DNA from 2 places in the Desulfosalsimonas sp. genome. Region 1 is predicted to be linked to the other one. Evidence: predicted binding sites of a transcription regulator. Region 1 holds the regulator's gene; the other holds the start of a gene.
The links. Region 1 encodes sigma-54, which starts transcription at its own class of promoters, with help from an activator protein. Its sites were predicted from a motif close to TNTGGCACANTTTCTGCTNT; they were not measured.
Positions count from the first base shown of each region.

Region 1 (9,092 bases):
TCTTGAATGCCTGGACCACAAACGCCCGGATAAAAAGCGCCAGCAAAACGGCGATGGCAATGGCTTCAAGATTTTCCCGCAGCCGGCTTTTGGTGTTGGCACCGGCCTCATCCGGGATTTGCTGGGATTCTGATGTTTTTTTCAATTTTTAACAATATCGTTGATGAGTTTCCTGAAAAAAGCCGGATCAACCTTGCAGAAGCCGTCATTTTCGGGGGTCAGTTGTTTTTTGCAAGCCCCCGGGCATGCTCCAGCTTGCCGGTGATGTTGTTTTGTATCCATTGCGCGTCCCACCATTCCATGGGATCCACAAACACGTCATGGACAAACATTCCGTAATGCAGGTGATCCCCCCCGGCCAGACCGGTGGCCCCGGTGGCGCCGATAATATCGTTTTTTTCCACCATCCGGCCCTCTGACACGCTGCTGCGGCTCAAATGGGCATACACGGAAAACAGGCCAAACCCATGGTCGATGATCACAACGTTGCCATAGATGCCGGCCCTGCCCACAAACGCCACCTTGCCCGCATTTGCCGCAGGCACCGGCGCCTGGCTCACAGAGGCCAGGTCAATGCCCATGTGGATCTGCTCATCGATTTTTTCCCCGTTGTAAACATAGGTGCGGTGATCGGCAAAACTGGCTTTTCTTGCGGCATTGGGAAGCCTGGAAAAGCCCCCCTGCCAGTGCATCTGCCCGCCCGGAGACCGGCCCGGGGCAAGGATGGTGCGGTTGTTTTTTTTGCGCAGTTCGCGGTTGACAAACAAGAATTGTTCCAGGGCGCCGGCATCGGCCGGAAAACCGTCTTCGTTTTGAAACTCCGGCAGAATCCGGGACAGAAAACGGTCGGAAACCGGCAGGGTTTCAGCGTCAAAGCCTTTGTTGCGGATATGGTAATAAAACCCGCCCCGGCCTGAATTGCCCGCCGGATCAACAGCCTGCACATGCAGCTTCGTGTCGCTGTCCTGATCATGGGCCAGGGCAAAAAAGCAAACAGCCATGTCCGGATCGTCAAAATATCCCTTGTGGCCCGGAAAGAAATGATCTCCGACAACAACCCCGTGCTCGGGACAATCCTCGGACATCCGGTAGACAGCCAGACCAGAGCCGCCGGGCCGGATATTGTGCTGCCGGCTGATGACCTCCACCCGCGGCGGTTGGGTGTCAATGGTGATTTCTTTTTCCAGGTAAGCCTGGTTGCCGGAAAACCAGCCGCGCCAGGAATAATCCCAGGCAGCGATGCGCAGCAGGGCCTTTCCGTCCTTGAGATCCAGTTTTCCGGCATTTAAATCCACCTCAAAACGCCTCTGCCTGGGCGGTCCCTGCTGGGTGCCGGCAAAGTCGGATTCCTCTTTGAGCACGGTTTCCCTGTCGTTTTGGATCACGGCAATCCAGAGCTTGCGGATTCCCGACTTTTCATCGGTGATTGTGCCGGAAACCGCGGCATCGGCGCCAACAAACGAATCGGACATGTCGAGTTCAATCTCCGGCGCCCTGCCCTCGAATTTAACCATCAGCAGCCAGATCGCAGATACGGCCACCATTATTATCAAAACAGCCGCCAGGCTGTATTTCAGACTTTTGCCACGTTCCTTGCGTTTTTTAAAACCCATGTATATTGATCCCTGAAATTTGATTGGATGCCGGTAAACGAAAGCTATTTTTAACAGCTCACCGACCAGGAGGCAAGGCCTTATTTTCGAATCTTGACTTTTACCGGCACGCGGGGTAACAGGAGGCATGGATTTTGCCGGCGCCCGGAGCCGGCCAATGATGCAAGCGGCTGGCGTGCAAAGGCCATGACCCGGCAAATCAACCAAAAGGATCGATTTTTCAATGACAGAAGTTCAGATCAAAAACTTTTCCGCGGGCAGCGGCCGGCCTTTCGTTCTGGTGGCCGGACCCTGCGTAATTGAAGATTACACAGGCGTCATGCAGGTCGCCCGCACTTTAAAAGAGATCACCAACGGACTTGACATACCGTTTATATTCAAGGCGTCCTATGACAAGGCCAACCGGACATCCATTGATTCATACCGGGGCCCGGGCATCAAGCAGGGCCTGGAAATCCTCTCCGAAATTGGCCGGGAGCTGGATGTGGCCGTGATGTCCGATATTCACAGCCCCTCTGAGGCCGAACTGGCTGCCGAAGTGCTCGACGTTTTGCAGATTCCGGCTTTTTTGTGCCGCCAGACCGACCTGATCGTGGCTGCCGCCCGGACAAACAGACCCTTAAATATCAAAAAGGGACAGTTTCTGGCGCCCTGGGACATGGATCATGTTGCAAAAAAAGCCAGATCCGCCGGAAACTCGCGGATACTTCTCACCGAAAGGGGCGCATCTTTTGGATACAACAACCTGGTTGCCGATTTTCGAAGCATTCCCATCATGCAGGCACTTGGATGCCCTGTAATCTTTGACGCCACCCACAGCGTTCAACTGCCCGGCGGTGCCGGGGGCGCATCCGCCGGCCAGCGCCAGTTTGCGCCCATACTGGCAAAGGCGGCCATTGCCGCCGGGGCAGACGGCCTGTTTGTGGAAGTCCATCCGGAACCGGACAAAGCATTGTCAGACGGCCCCAACTCCATTCGCCTGGATGAACTCGAGCCTCTGCTCAAACAGCTCAAAGCCATCAACAATGCATTGATCAAACCGGAGAGAACCCCCTCACATGATTGAAGAAAAACTCAAGCAAATCCGGGTGCTGCTGCTCGATGTCGACGGAGTGCTCACCAGCGGCCGGATTCTCTATTTTGCAGGCGGCGATGAGGCAAAAACCTTTGATGTTAAAGACGGCCTGGGCATCCGCATGGTCCGGGAGGGCGGTATCCGGGTGGGTCTTATCTCCGGGCGAAAATCCGCGGCTGTAGACCGCAGGGCTGCGGAACTCGGCATTGACTATTGCCATACAGGCGTCAAGGACAAGCTGGCGCTTCTGGCGTCAATTCTTTCGCAGGCCGGATGCAGCCCGGCCCAGACCGCTTTTGTGGGAGACGACCTCGTGGACCTGGCCATCATGGAGCGGGTGGGTCTGGCCGTGGCCGTGGCAGATGCCCATGAAATCGTCCGGCAGCACGCAGACATGGTCACGACCAGGCCCGGCGGTTACGGCGCTGTTCGGGAGGTTTGCGAACGCATTCTTTCGGCAAAGGGTTTGTGGGAATCCATCATTTCCCGCTGGCTCAACCGGACCTAAATCCCGAAGGAACCTTGAACCTTGAACCTTGAACTTTGAACCTTGAACCTTGAACCTTGAACATTTTAATGAAACACCGGACCCGATACAAACAGGCTGGATTGCTGGCCATCGTTGTAATCGCCGTGCTGCTGGCAACGGTGTTTGTGCGGTTCCGCATGCAGACCGGCCACGAGGAGCAGACCGAAAAGGAAAACACCTCGGAAGCGTCCCTGACCATAAACGGGTTTGAGCATACTGCCACACAGGACGGAAAAACCGAATGGGTGCTGAACGCAGCCACTGCTGAAATCTATTCGGATCAGAACAGGGCCGTGCTCACAGATATTGAAATGACCGCGTTCGGCTCAGACGGTACCGAGGTCAAACTTTTTGCAGATACCGGCGAACTTGACACCAAAACCCGGGACATGACGGTGGAAAAATCGGTTGTGGTCCGTTATCCCGGATATGAGCTCAGGACCGAAAGCTTGCATTATGACCATGAGTTACATATATTGTATACAGACCAGAAAGTGGTTATTCACGGAGAAAATATGCGGATTTCCGGTGACTCGGCAAGAGTTGAACTCCAAAAAGACCAAGTCACCCTTAAAGGTAACGTCAACTCATGGATGGATCCCGTTGAATAAAGACAAGGCACGCAAAAACAGTCCGGTTCCGGCCGGAATCTTGGCCATTGCCGCGATTATGATAACCCTGCTGACAGCCTGGCCCTGCCTGGCGCAAAACCCCGGGCTGTTTCAGCCAGATGAAGGCCGCATTCACATCACCTCGGACAAGATGGTGATCAAGAGCAATGAAAACAGCGCCGAATTTATCGGCAATGCCCACGCAGTCCAGGGAAAAACCGAAATCAAATCCGACCGGCTCAAAATTTTCTATAAGGCCGAACAAGGCGCTCAGCCCGGTCAGTCCGGCATGAGTGAAAGCAGTATCCGGCGCATGGAAGCTGAAGGCAGCGTGGTTATCCATACCGAGGAGCAAACCGCCACAAGCCGGAAAGCCGTATATACCGCAGATGACGGCCTGCTGACCCTGACAGGCGAGCGCGTGGAAATCAAAAACAACGGCAACACCATTGTCGGCAGAAAGGTCACCCTGCAGCGGGAAACCGGAGAAATCGTGGTCAGCTCAGATGCGGGCAAGCGCGTGGAAGCTGTTTTTGAATCCGAATCCGGCGCGGACAATCAGGACAAAACAGAAACCAGCAAAGCCCGGAAGCCATGACCCGAACCCTGAATTTGAAAAACCTGGTAAAGACCTATCATGGCCGAAAAGTGGTCAATCAGGTTGACCTGAACCTGACCGGAGGCGAGGTGGTGGGCCTTCTGGGGCCCAACGGGGCGGGCAAAACCACCACTTTTTACATGACCGTGGGTCTGATCCGGCCTGACGGCGGCCATGTGTTTCTCGATGATGCAGACATCAGCGAGGATCCCATGCACGTTCGGGCCCGCAAGGGGGTGGGGTATCTGCCCCAGGAACCGTCGGTATTCAAAAAGCTCAACGTGCGCGACAACCTGCTGGCGATTCTCGAAACCCTGCCGATATCCAGAGCTGAGCAGGACCAGAAAGCCGATGCACTGCTCGACGAGCTTGGCATCAAACGGCTGTCCGGACAAAAAGCCGGAGTGCTTTCCGGCGGAGAGCGCCGCCGGCTGGAAATCAGCCGGGCGCTGGCAACGGATCCGGCCTTTATTCTGCTTGACGAGCCCTTTGCCGGCATTGATCCGTTGGCGGTCATCGATATTCAAAACATTATTTTACACCTGAGCCGGCGGGGTATCGGAATCCTGATTTCAGACCACAACGTTCGGGAAACCCTGGGCGTGTGTGATAAGGCCTATATTTTAAACAACGGCGAGGTAATCGAGTCGGGCGGCCCGGAAAAGATCGCCCAAAGCCCTGTTGCCCGAGAAATCTACCTGGGAGAAAAGTTCAGACTCTGATATGGCAATCGAACTCCAACAGAACTTAAAACTCCAGCAGCATCTTGTTATGACCCCGCAGCTGCAGATGGCCATCAAGCTTCTGCAGTTGTCGCGCCTGGAACTCGTGGAAATGGTTCAGCAGGAACTGGAAAGCAATCCCACCCTGGAAGAATCCGAGACCGTGGAAACGCCCGAGGAAACTCCGGCTGAAACGGCTGAAGCCGCTGATGCCAGGGAAATCACAATGGAGGATTCCTTTGACGAGCGGCTTGACTGGCAGCAGTACATGGACGAATACAGCTCCACGGGGCGGGTTCATTATGAGTCCGAAGATAAGGAGGCGCCCAATTATGAGGCCTTTACCGCCAGCCGGACAAACCTTTACGATCATTTGCGCTGGCAGCTGCTCATGACCCGGCCCACGGCCGAGCAGGAAGCCATCGGAAGCCTGATCATCGGCAACCTGAACAAATACGGCTACCTTGACGTCCCCCTGGAAGAAGTCGCCCAAATGGCCGAAACCGATGTTTCACAGGTCAAAGACGTGCTTTACGTGATGCAGACCTTTGATCCGCCGGGCATCTGCGCCAGGGACTTAAGCGAGTGCCTGCTGATTCAGGCCCGGCAGTTCGGCATTGAAGATCCGTTTGTCGAGACACTGCTGCGCGATCACCTCAAGAACCTGGAAAACAAACGCTATCAGGTCATTGCCCGGGAGCTGAAATGCAGCATGGAAACCCTGTCTGCTGCCATCGAGGTTATCCGCCAGCTCGATCCCAGGCCCGGATTCCGCTACGGCGACGAGGAGCAGATCTACATCACGCCGGACGTCTATGTCTACAGGGAAGGCGATGACTATATCGTTATGCTAAACGACGACGAAATCCCGCAGCTGCACATCAATTCCTACTATCGCCAGGCCGTGCGCAAAGGAGAACCCATTGCCAAAGACACGCGCACTTATCTGCGCGACCGGCTCAGGTCTGCCGAGTGGCTCATCAAAAGCATTCAGCAGCGGCGGCGGACCATTTACAACGTCATGGTCAGCATCGTCAAATTCCAGCGCGATTTTTTCGACCAGGGCATCGCCCATTTAAAACCCATGGTGCTGCGGGACGTGGCAGAAGACATTAACATGCATGAATCCACTATCAGCCGTGTGACCACCAACAAGTACGCCCACACCCCGCACGGCATCTTCGAACTCAAATTCTTTTTCAACAGCTCCATTAACCGGGCTGACGGCAACACCATTGCCTCGGCCAGCGTACAGGAGGAAATGAGAAGGATTATTGCCGGAGAAAACCCCAAAAAGCCCTATAGCGACAAAAAAATCGCCGACATGCTCGAGGCGGCATCCGGCATCCGCATCGCCCGTCGGACCGTTGCCAAGTACAGGGAAATCATGGGGGTTCTTCCATCAAGCAAGCGTAAACAACCCTAATCAAGGAGGCAGGTACCCATGCAAACATCCGTGACATTCAAAAACCTTGATCCCTCCGATCACCTGAAATCTTATGTATCCAGCAAACTCGACCGCATGGACAAGCTCCTGGACAATCCGGCGGAAGCACAGGTGGTGCTCTCCGTGGAAAAAATCCGTCATATCGCAGAAATCCGGGTGACCGGCGACCGGCTCAATATCGTGTGCCGGGAAAAATCCAATGATATGTATTCCTCCATTGACCTGGCCCTGGACAAGCTTGAAAAACAGATCAAAAAACAAAAAGCCAAAATCAAAAACCATCGCCAGGGCGGCCGGGGTGAGGACCGAAGCCCGGAGCCGGCGGCAATGCCAAGCGGGGACGAGTCCCCCGAAGAAGCCCCGGGTGCCAACGTCATTGTCCAGAACCTTGAATACAAACCCATGGACGTGGAAGAAGCCATCATGCAGATGGATCTGATTTCGGATAATTTTCTGGTGTTCAGAAACGCCCGGACCAACCAGATCAATGTGCTTTATCGACGCAATGACGGGGATCTCGGACTGATTCAGCCCCTGGGATAACACCGAAGCACCGGTGCCGGCCGGCAACTGGCCGGCACCGCGCAAACAGGGTGCAATGTTATGAAAATACTTGATTATATTACCGCGGACACGATCCTGACCAACCTGCAGGCAACGGATAAAAAAGGGGTTATCGACGAGCTTACAGAGCCGGTGGCCGCCCTGACCGGCCTGGAGCAGCGCAATATCGTCCGGGTGCTTATCGAACGCGAACGGCTGGGCAGCACGGGCATCGGCGACGGCATTGCCATTCCCCATGGCAAAATCAACGGAATTGAATCCCTGGTGCTCGGATTCGGGCTGAGCCGAAACGGGGTCAATTTTGATGCCCTGGACGGCAAGCCCGCTTATATATTTTTTCTGTTGTTGAGCGCGGACGATTCCACGGGGCTGCATCTGCGGGTGCTGGCCCGGATTTCAAAACTGCTCAGGGATAAGGATTTCAAGGAAAAACTGATGCGGGTACACAAAGCCCAACAAGTCATGGACGTGCTTTCGGAAGTGGATGAGGATTTCTGATGCATCGGCATAAAATTGTCATTATCACGGGCTTGTCCGGATCGGGCAAAAGCGTGGCCCTGGCCGCACTTGAAGATGCGGGCTTTTACTGCGTTGACAACATGCCGGTCAAGCTGCTGCCCAAGTTCATGGAGCTTCCCCTGCAATCGGAATCCGAGATCGCGGGGCTCGGATTTGTCATGGATTTACGGGAAAAGGGGTTTCTCCGTTCCTTTCCGGAGATTTTCCATGATCTGCGCCAGCGCGGATACAACATTGACGTGTTTTTCCTGGAAGCTGAAGAAAACGTTATCCTGCGGCGATACAGCCAGACCCGGCGGCATCATCCCCTGTCCCAGGACCGGGGCCTGCAGGAAAGCATCCGGGCGGAAATCGGACAGATGGATCACATTCGCCAGATGGCCGACCGTGTCATCGACACCACGGATTATACACTCCACGATCTGAAATCCGTCATCTTCAACCTGGTGGAAACCATCATCGATTCAAAGCCCATGCGCACACAGGTGCTTTCATTCGGCTTCAAACACGGCATTCCCCAGGACGCGGACATGGTCATGGATGTGCGGTTTATGGCCAATCCCTTTTTTGTTCCCGAACTCAAGGATCTCGACGGCCGCAACCGGCCCGTGCGTGAATTTGTACAGACAAACAGCATTACCCGGGCGTTTACTGAAAAATTTCATGATTTGGTTGACTTTTTGCTCCCGCTCTACGAAAAGGAAGGCAAAGCCTATCTCACCATTGCAGTGGGCTGTACCGGAGGGCAGCACCGATCCGTGGTTATTGCCGAGGCGCTTTATGCGCACATCAACAAACCAGGCAGGCCCGTGATGCTCACACACCGGGATGTGGATCTCAAAACCTGAGCCAAGGACGTTTTATGATCGGAATTGTTATTGTCACTCACGGACAGCTCGGCGAGGCGCTCATTGAAACCGCATCCATGATTTTCGATGAACGGCCCCGGGCTGTAACCGCGGTTTCTATAGACCTGTCACAGGATGTCAACAAACTCAGAAGCAGGATTGACAAGGCTGTGCAGTATGTGGACGAAAACGAAGGAGTGATTATCCTTACGGACATGTTTGGGGGCACTCCCTCAAATCTGAGTTACTCGTTTCTGGAGGAAGGCCGCATTGAGGTGATTTCCGGGGTGAACCTGCCGGTTCTGATCAAGGCGGCCAACGCCCGCAACCGGGAATCAAAGCTCGATGTACTGGCCAAAACCATCGAGGCTTACGGCAAAAAAAGCATTTCCCTTGCCAGCGATATTTTAAAAGGCAACAAGCGGGAATAAAAACAAACTTCATTTATTGTGAATACCACATTTATAAGGAGGAAGGAAAATGGCGATCAAACTCGGCATCAACGGAATGGGCAGAATCGGCAGACTGGTTTTCAGGGCCGCCCTGAACCGGTCCGACATCGAGGT
Region 1 covers NZ_JBSRLA010000010.1:2,816-11,907, reverse strand. Annotated here, with positions in the region: gene lepB (signal peptidase I) at 1-145, opposite strand, end outside; gene ACTCIA_RS03770 (M23 family metallopeptidase) at 219-1,613, opposite strand; gene kdsA (3-deoxy-8-phosphooctulonate synthase) at 1,837-2,679, shown strand; gene ACTCIA_RS03760 (KdsC family phosphatase) at 2,672-3,196, shown strand; gene lptC (LPS export ABC transporter periplasmic protein LptC) at 3,265-3,828, shown strand; gene ACTCIA_RS03750 (LptA/OstA family protein) at 3,821-4,426, shown strand; gene lptB (LPS export ABC transporter ATP-binding protein) at 4,423-5,148, shown strand; gene rpoN (RNA polymerase factor sigma-54) at 5,150-6,574, shown strand; gene hpf (ribosome hibernation-promoting factor, HPF/YfiA family) at 6,593-7,138, shown strand; gene ACTCIA_RS03730 (PTS sugar transporter subunit IIA) at 7,199-7,657, shown strand; gene rapZ (RNase adapter RapZ) at 7,657-8,526, shown strand; gene ACTCIA_RS03720 (PTS sugar transporter subunit IIA) at 8,541-8,957, shown strand; gene gap (type I glyceraldehyde-3-phosphate dehydrogenase) at 9,007-9,092, shown strand, end outside.

Region 2 (9,092 bases), on a different contig from region 1:
ATGTGAATGGATTTGTAAAAATCACTGTTTGCGTTTTTGTAATCCAGGACATACCTGCCCTCCGGTGTTTTTCCGTCGCCTTCCTGCAGCTTGTGACCCTGGGGCTCGGGGCCGAAAACCACATGATACTGGTTGATAATTTTGCCGCCGCGCTTGAGATAGAGCTTTGATTCAGACTTGACCACAACCACCATGTCGGCTTTTTCCAGCCCGAAGCCGGCCGCGGGCATGGCAAAAAAAACAACAACCAGGGCAATAGCGCCTGCAATAATTCTCATTAAGGATTCCGTAATATGGCCATATGAATCAGATCCCGGCTATCTGAATTCTTCCGGGATCACGGCCACGGGTATGGCCTCGATTTTGTGGTGGTTTTTCCGGTTTAACGCCCGGTAAAGGGACAGAACCTGTTTCTGGCGCTCGGTAAGGTCCTGCCGCCGGCCGCCGCGTGCGTCAAATTCCATGGCCCATTCCAGTTCATCATAGGTGGCCCCGATCTGGTCCTCATCGCTGCGGCTGTCAGGCCAGAGCCCGTCTGTGGGCGGGGCGGCCATGATCTCTTCTATTACCCCAAGCTGCCGGGCCAGCCGGTAGACCTCGGATTTGTAAAGATCAGCAATGGGGGATATGTCCACGCCGCCGTCACCGTACTTGGTGAAAAAACCGACCCCGAAGTCCTCCACCTTGTTGCCGGTGCCCGCCACCAGCATCCGGTTGTGGGTGGCAAAGGCGTAAAGCGCTGTCATGCGGATCCGGGCCCGGGTGTTGGCCATGGTCAGATGGTCCTGAATGTCCGGGGGCAGGCAGTTTTCAAACGCTTTAAGCACAACGGTGAGATCCGTGGTCTGTCCGGAAACATTTTCATAGTGTTTTTCAAGCCAGTCAACATGCTTTGCCGCAAGGCTTTTCTGCTCCTCGGCCTGCCGGATGGGCATGTTTACAACCATCACAGAAAGCCCGGTTTCAGCGCACAGTGTGGATGTGACCGCAGAATCAATACCGCCGGAAATGCCCACCACAAAACCGTTGACACCTGCGCCTGCGGCATAGTCGCGCAGCCAGCCGACAATATAATCAATGACTTTGCGTGTCTGCATCATCACCTCTGATATGCAATCTATACCCGCCTGTCACGGGCGAAATTTAATTTTCCGTGCCGTCGTCAATGAGGCTTTGCTTGATCTTCTGGTATTCCTGCTCATCAATATGGCCGGCATTTTTGAGCTCAGACAATGCCTGGAGCCGGTATACGAGATCCGCCTGTTTGGGACTGTTTAACAAGGGGGTGGCGGTTTTGGCAGGATCTGCAGCAATCAGATTGCCATCATGGCCGCGGCCCGACTCCGGGCCCCCCTTATACGATACCTTGAAAAGGCCGCCGAAAAAAGACAGCTCCATGGCCTCGCCGGCGGCTTTTTGTTCATAAAAATCCCCTGCCGCAGTATCGCCGGATTGTCTTATTTTCCTGAAAAACCGGACCCCCCATATCACCATCCAGATGCAGAAGCCCAGCACCAGAACCGCCCCGCCGATTAAAATCACATAGCGAAGATCAAAGACCCCCTTGATGAGTACCACCACCACGGCCGCAAACAATGGAATGACAAAAATAGTGGCCACCAGGGCATAAAAAACGCCCAGATGAGAAAGGATAAACTTTTGATCACTGTTGGGCCGACGGCCGAGCATTGTTGTGTCTCAGTTTTGATTATAAAAACAAAAACAATCCCTGTTGCTATGGTTATATTTTTACCATAAATCTCAAAAACAAACCAAAACAAAAACCACGAAGCCGCACAAGGCAGCCGGACAAAATTTTGTCCAAAACCGCCTTGTGCGATTCGTGTTTCAAAGTTCTTGCTGATTACATGCCTACTGCGGTTTATATGATGAAGAGATAGACCCCCCGCTGTAGGAAACCAACTCGAAATCCGGATATGCAGTACCCGCATGTTCAGTAAAATCGAGTCCCTCACGCTCTTCTTCTGCGGAAACCCGCAGGCCCACCACCATATCCACCAGCTTAAACAGGATAAAGGCGACCCCGAAGGTCCAGACAAAGGCGGCGGCAATGCCCAGCACCTGCACGCCGATAATGGCCGCAGAGGTTCCCCCGGTGTTAAAAATGCCCGCGGCCAGCGTTCCCCAGGCACCGTTGACACCGTGCACTGACACTGCGCCCACCGGGTCGTCCACCCGGATTTTTTCAAAAAACAAAACAGACATCACAACAATCACCCCGGCCACTGCCCCGATGACAATCGATGCGGTGGGCGAGACATTGGCGCACCCGGCCGTAATCCCCACCAGGCCCGCCAGGGCGCCGTTTAAGCTCATGCTCACCTCGGGTTTTGAAAACTTGATCCAGGAAGTAAGCATTGCAAACACGGCACCTGCGGATGCGGCCAGGGCCGTATTGACCGCGATCAGGGCCACATCCGTGTTGGCCGCGGTTGTGGAGCCGGCGTTAAACCCGAACCAGCCCATCCAGAGGATAAAAACCCCAAGGCCGGCCAGGGGGATGTTGTGGCCCAGAATCGGCCGGATGGAACCGTCTTTTGCGTACTTGCCCATCCTGGGGCCCAGCACCACGGCCCCGGCAAGCGCGGCCCACCCGCCCACGGAATGCACCACAGTGGAGCCGGCAAAATCGATGAAGCCCATATTTTCCAGCCATCCGCCGCCATCAAGGAGCCCTCCCCAGGCCCAGCTGCCAAACACCGGATAAATCAGGCCGGTGATAAAAATGGTATAAAGGATATAGCCGATAAACCGGGTCCGTTCGGCCATGGCCCCGGAGACAATAGTGGCGGCAGTGGCGGCAAACACGGCCTGGAAGATCCAGAACATCAGCACCCAGGGATCGCCGCCGGGCTCATAACCGCTTAAGAAAAACCCGGAGGTGCCAAACCAGCCCGTGTTCGAGGCCCCAAACATCAGGCCAAAACCCACGGCCCAGAACACCAGCGAACCCATGGAAAAATCCATGAGATTTTTCATCAATATGTTGATGGAATTTTTGGCCCGGGTAAACCCGGCTTCCACCATGGCAAAGCCCGCCTGCATGAAAAAAACGAGAATTGCGCCAACCAGGGTCCATGTGTAATCCGCATGGGTCTGGACCTGGCCGACGGCTGCGTGGTTTGATTCAATTGAAGGGCCGTCGCCGGCAAACGCCGGCAGCAAAGCCGCGGCCCATATCATCGTTGTCCATAGCAATGTTTTCATTCCTGATACCTCCCGGATTCAGTTACAGGTTTTAAAGTTCAGCTTTCAGAAACAGGATGCGCTGACCTGAAAGGCCTTGGCTTTATAACAGCAATTGGCGTGCCATTTATCCTTAAACCTGCCATTAAAAATAAATTATTGATTTTATAGAATATACAAAAAATTTAATCGCGGAAGCCCAAAAAATAAATTACATTTTTGCAATGAAAAAAGAGAAAAATAACAAAATTGTAAATCCTTAGGCACAAAAAAAATGGCACCGTAAAAAGCTTTTTACCGCGCCCGCTGTTGTTGCAGGAAGGAAATCCTGCAGTCGGCGTCAGCTTTTTCGCTCCTGATCGTTTTTGCGGATTCATCAAATGCCTTTGCTTAAAATATACAAATTCGCCCTGCATTCCTCCAACAGTTCAAATTTTCACGCAAAAACGCTCAATGTCGCTTCTAAAGCAGACCCCGCCCTTGGATTTCCTTGGAAGTGCCCCATTTCGCCGGGGGCGAAACCCGAGTTTACAAGTAACTAAAATTATTAGATAAAATTTTAAGTTACTTAGAAGTGTTTCCCCACGGGACCGGGCATGAAAACAATGCTTTTAAAACTTAAATGTGTTGCTCCGGACTCCCTTGGCGTGAAACTTTGCACACAATCGGCCATGATGCCGGCCCGGGGGTGGTTTGCGAGTCGCATTGAGCGCGCAAGCGGTCAGCAGGGAGCAAACCGCCACCGGGCCGGCATCATGCGAAAGTCATAGAACCAGACACGAACAGCAACTTTTTTGATGTTACTTAGAAGTGTCCCCCCGGGCCGCAGCCCAAGACCGAACACTGCAAATAACTTTTTACCGCATGCTTAAAATCTTTGATTTTATTTTTTTGAGCCTTGAGCCTTGAGCCTTGAACCTTGAACCTTGAACCTTGAACGAAGTTATTTAGAAGTCTGATTTCAGATGGCGCCGTAAAAAAAGGGCGGCCCCTGGCAACAGGGGCCGCCCTTTTTTATCCGCCTGCGCTTTTGCGCAGTCAGGAGGGGGGACTAAATGTCGTAATACAGGAAAAACTCGTGGGGATGGGGCCGCAGCTTGATGGCATTGACCTCTTTTTCCATTTTGTACTCAATCCAGCGCTCAACCACATCCTTGGTAAACACATCGCCCTTGAGCAGAAACTCGTGGTCATCTGCAAGGCCCTGCAGGGCTTCTTCAAGGGAGCCCGGGGCGGAATCGATCTGGGCCAGTTCCTCGGGGGGCAGGTCATAGATGTTTTTGTCCATGGGATCGCCCGGATCAATCTTGTTTTCAATCCCGTCGATGACCGCCATAAGAATTGCGGAAAAGGCCAGATACCCGTTGCAGGACGGATCCGGGGTTCTGAACTCAATGCGCTTGGCCTTCGGCGATGCCGAGTACATGGGAATCCGAACCGCGGCACTGCGGTTTCGGCTCGAATAGGCCAGGTTCACCGGCGCCTCGAAACCCGGCACAAGACGCTTATAGGAGTTTGTGGTGGGATTGGTAAACGCGCACAGGGCCTTGCAATGCCTTAAGATCCCGCCAACGGCGTAAAGCGCCTCCTGGGACAGCCCGGCGTACTTGTCGCCGGCAAAAAGGGGATTGCCGTCTCTCCAGATACTGACATGGGTATGCATGCCCGTGCCATTGTCCTCAAATAAGGGCTTTGGCATAAACGTGACCGTCTTGTTGTACTGATGGGCCACATTTTTGAGCACATATTTAAACCACACGAGCTGATCGCCCATTTCCATCAGCGGCTTAAAGCGCATGTCGATTTCTGCCTGGCCGGCGGTGGCCACCTCGTGATGCTGGCATTCCACGTCAATGCCCAGATCCTCTAAGGCCAGCATCATGTCCGTGCGGATGTCCTGGCCCTTGTCCATGGGCGGCACCGGAAAATAGCCTTCCTTGTGGCGCGGCTTGTAGGCCAGGTTGGGATTTTCCTCCCGGCCGGTGTTCCACACGCCCTCTTCTGAATCCACCATGTAGAAGGCCTTGTTTCTCTGGGAGTCGAAGCGCACATCATCAAAGATGAAAAACTCGGCTTCAGGGCCGATAAAGGCCGTATCACCGATACCGCTTTGCTTGAGATAATTCTCAGCCTTCTGGGCCACGTGCCGCGGGTCCCGGGAGTAGGCCTCCCGTGTGACCGGGTCCACGATATTGCCGATCAATACAAGGGTTTTTTCCTCGTAGAAGGGATCGATCTTGGCCGTGGAAGCATCGGGAACAACGAGCATGTCACTTGCGTTGATGGGCTGCCAGCCCCGCAGGCTGGAACCGTCAAACCCGTAGCCGTCCTCAAAGGAGTCCTCGCTCATTTCGCTGACCGGTACGGTAAAATGCTGCCATATGCCGGGAAAATCCATGAACCGGATGTCCACCACCCGGATATTTTCCTGCTGAATCATTTCCAGTACGTCTTTTGCCTGTTTCATTGTCTGTTTCCTCCTCGAATTTTTAATGAATAAAATGCTTTAAAACCCAACAAATGTAAATGCTGTTTTTATATGGCCTCGTTGTCCGCCTCGCCGGTGCGCACCCGGATCACCCCTTCCAGGGGAATCACAAAAATCTTGCCGTCACCGATCTTTCCGGTGTTGGCTGCAGAACGCACCGCGTCGATCACCTCCTGGGCCCGGTCTGCGGGCACCACGATTTCAAGCTTGATTTTGGGCATGAAATCCACGAGATATTCCGCGCCCCGGTAAATCTCCTTGTGGCCTTTCTGGCGGCCATAACCCTTGACCTCGGTGATGGTCATTCCCTGGATGCCGATATCATTTAACGCCTGTCTGACATCGTCGAGTTTAAACGGCTTGATGATGGCTTCTATTTTTTTCATGATTTATCCTCCTGCTGCAAGGTTGATGAGCCTGTAAAAAGTCTTTTTTACAGGCAGTGTTAAGTTTTAAGTGATTAAGTATTAAGTAAAATCAATAAGTTATTTGTTCATTGATTAGCGATTATATCCGATTTGGGCCTTTTTGCGATCCCATCAAGGTTGACTTGACAAAAAATTCTGTTTTTATCTTTTTTACCAAATTTTCTTAACAAAATTATAGAAAGGATCGGTCGGATACAGACGAATTCAGGACAACACTGAAAGCACCTGCCGCCGGATGTCTTGCACCTGGCCGGCATCCTCCACCTTGTTGCCCTGGTCGTCGCGGACATAAAAGACATCCACGACCTGATCAACCTTGGTTGCAATCTTTGCAACCCATATATCCAGACCACTTCTGGTCAGCGCATCCGTAATCCGGTACAAAAGACCGGGAAAATCATAGGCAAAAACTTCAACAATGGTGTAAAAACTGGAACTGTCATTATCAACCACCACCCGGTTGGGCCGGCCGGAGACTTCCTGCTTTGCCGCCCGAACCGGCTTTTTCATCAAAGCCGCACCCAGATCCAGCCGGCCAGCCAAAGCGGCCTCCAGATCCCGTCCGGCCCGCTGCCAGCGCTCGGCCTCAAAGATTTCATCCGGCGGCGGGGTAACGGTGAAAATGTCCAGGGCCACGTTGTTTTTCCAGGTAAAGACCTGGGCATTTAAGACATCAATCCCGCTTAGGGTAAAGACCCCGGAAATTTTGGAAAACAGACCGGGCCGGTCCTTGGCGCAAACCACCACGGTTCGGGTATTGGAGGCCTCATCCGGGCTGATCTCCCATACGTATTCATTGGTTTGCAGCTGCCGGTAAAGGTTTAGATGGGACACGACATCCCGGGCCTCGATATAGAGCAGATACCTGGGCGAAAGAATATTGAGCAAAGAGTCGACATCCGTGTCCGGAAAATCCACGGCCTGGCGCACGTATGTTTTTTTCTTCTCCACCCGGCGCACCGCGCCAGTGGTGGCAAGCTCGCCCTTTTCCAGTATCCGCAAAATCTTTAGAAAAAAATCACGCACCAGGGTGGCGGTCCAGTCGTTCCAGGCCTTGGGGCCCGTGGCCATGGAATCGGCCACGGTCAGCAGGTAAAGCATTTTCAAACGATTGACATGGCCGATCTGCCGGGCTGTGCGGATGGCGGTTTCCTCGTCGTGGATATCGCGGCGGCTGGCGGTTTTGACCAGCAGCAGGTGGTTTTCAATCAAAAAACGGATCAACTCCACTTCTTTGGGACCGTAGCCCAGGCCGGCCACGATATCTTTGGCCATTTGGGCGCCGGTAATGGAGTGCTTTCCCTCGGCCCCTGCCTTGCCGATATCGTGGAGCAGGGCTGCCAAAAGCAGCAGATGTTTGCGTTTTAAACCGTTGTAGACCTTGATGCACAAAGGATCCACCCCATCTGGCGGGCTGTCGCCAAAGGACTTGATAAAATAAACCGTTCGCAGGCTGTGGCGGTCCACGGGATAAAGATGATAGGCATCAAACTGAATCCGGTCCACGATTCCGGCAAACTCGGGGATCAGCCGCACCAGAAACCCGGTTTCCAGCATCTGCTCCAAAACATTGACCGGCTTTGCCGGAGTGAGCAGAATGTTTTCAAACGCCCGGCGAACCGTGGGATCGGCCCGGAATTTGTCGTCTGCCAGGTGGCCGAACTCCCGCACCAGGCGCCCGGCCTCCCGGGTCAGGGGCATGCGGAGCCGGGCGCTGGCCTCAAAAATCCGGATCAGCAGCTCCGGGGACTTGACAATCCGGCTCGAGGATTTGAAATCAAGCCCCCCGCGATTGATTTCAATCCCCGGGATTTCCGGGTGCCGGCGGAATCCAAAGCTGCGACGGGACGGTTTTTCAAATCCGAGCTCAAACAAAAACAACAGGAGCTGTTTTTTGACATATCCCATTTTTGCGTGCAGCTCGCTCATGAGCCGCTCGACCGGCATTTGTCCGTCTTTTTCCTCAAGGCCCATTTCCTCGGCCAGTCTGATCTGGCAGTTGAAATAAAGCTGATCGCACTTGCGGCCGGTAAAGTAATGAAGCCGGTTTCGCACCTTCCATATAAATTCCACGGCCCCTGCCAGGTTTTCATATTCATTGCTGGAAATCGCCCCGTGATATTCCAGATCCCGCAATTCCTTCAAATCAAACCTGATCCGGCCGATCCAGCGCATGGTATGATAATCGCGCAGCCCGCCGGCGCCCTCCTTTAAATTTGGCTCCAGCAGAAAGGCGGAGTCCCCGTAATGATCATGGCGCTGGCGGTTGCGGTCCACCAGGGAGCGGATGATCTTATGCGGGGCCCGGCCAAGCACCCGGTCTCGCACCTGGGCGGTCAAGTCCGCGTATACGGATGAAATTCCGCACAAAAACCGCGCATCCAGCACTGCGGTAAGCACTTCCAGATCCTCTTTGGCCATTTTCACGCATTCACGCAGGGAGCGGATGGCATAGCCCACGTCCAGACCCAGGTCCCACAGGGGATAGACGTATTCCCTGACCAGTTCCTCGGCTTCTTCGGGCACGGATTTTTCAAACAAAAGCAGCAGATCCACGTCTGAAAACACGCATTGCTCGGCACGGCCGTATCCGCCCAGGGCAATGACCGCATACGGATTGCGGTTGATGGCCAGCTGCGGTCCCACCCGGCTGGCGGCAAAGCACTGCCGGAAATAGGCGTCAAACAGCTCTGCATGGGCGCGGATAAACTCAGACGGTTCCCATTCCATGGCTGATGCAAACAGATCCTGCCGGGCCTGTTTTAAAACCATCGCCGGATCGGGTGCCTGTTTTTTTTCTGTGTATGCGGCCAAAATCTTTCCTCCGTTTGCTCTTCTAAAGCAACTTGTATGCCATCCAGGATGATTAAACAAATAAATATTAAAATCAAAATATTATACTCAAAGAAATTTTCACAACCTGAAAAAACCAAAACAAAATTGTCAAATGATCTTACAATTTTGTAAAT
Region 2 covers NZ_JBSRLA010000028.1:21,361-30,452, forward strand. Annotated here, with positions in the region: gene ACTCIA_RS08420 (L,D-transpeptidase family protein) at 1-278, opposite strand, end outside; gene nadE (NAD(+) synthase) at 318-1,097, opposite strand; gene ACTCIA_RS08430 (hypothetical protein) at 1,144-1,689, opposite strand; gene ACTCIA_RS08435 (ammonium transporter) at 1,873-3,228, opposite strand; gene glnA (type I glutamate--ammonia ligase) at 4,259-5,674, opposite strand; gene ACTCIA_RS08445 (P-II family nitrogen regulator) at 5,743-6,081, opposite strand; gene glnD ([protein-PII] uridylyltransferase) at 6,328-8,937, opposite strand.
Region 2: ACTCIA_RS08435 (ammonium transporter) is a predicted target of sigma-54. The motif match lies at 3,316-3,335, and genes of this name have one in related genera.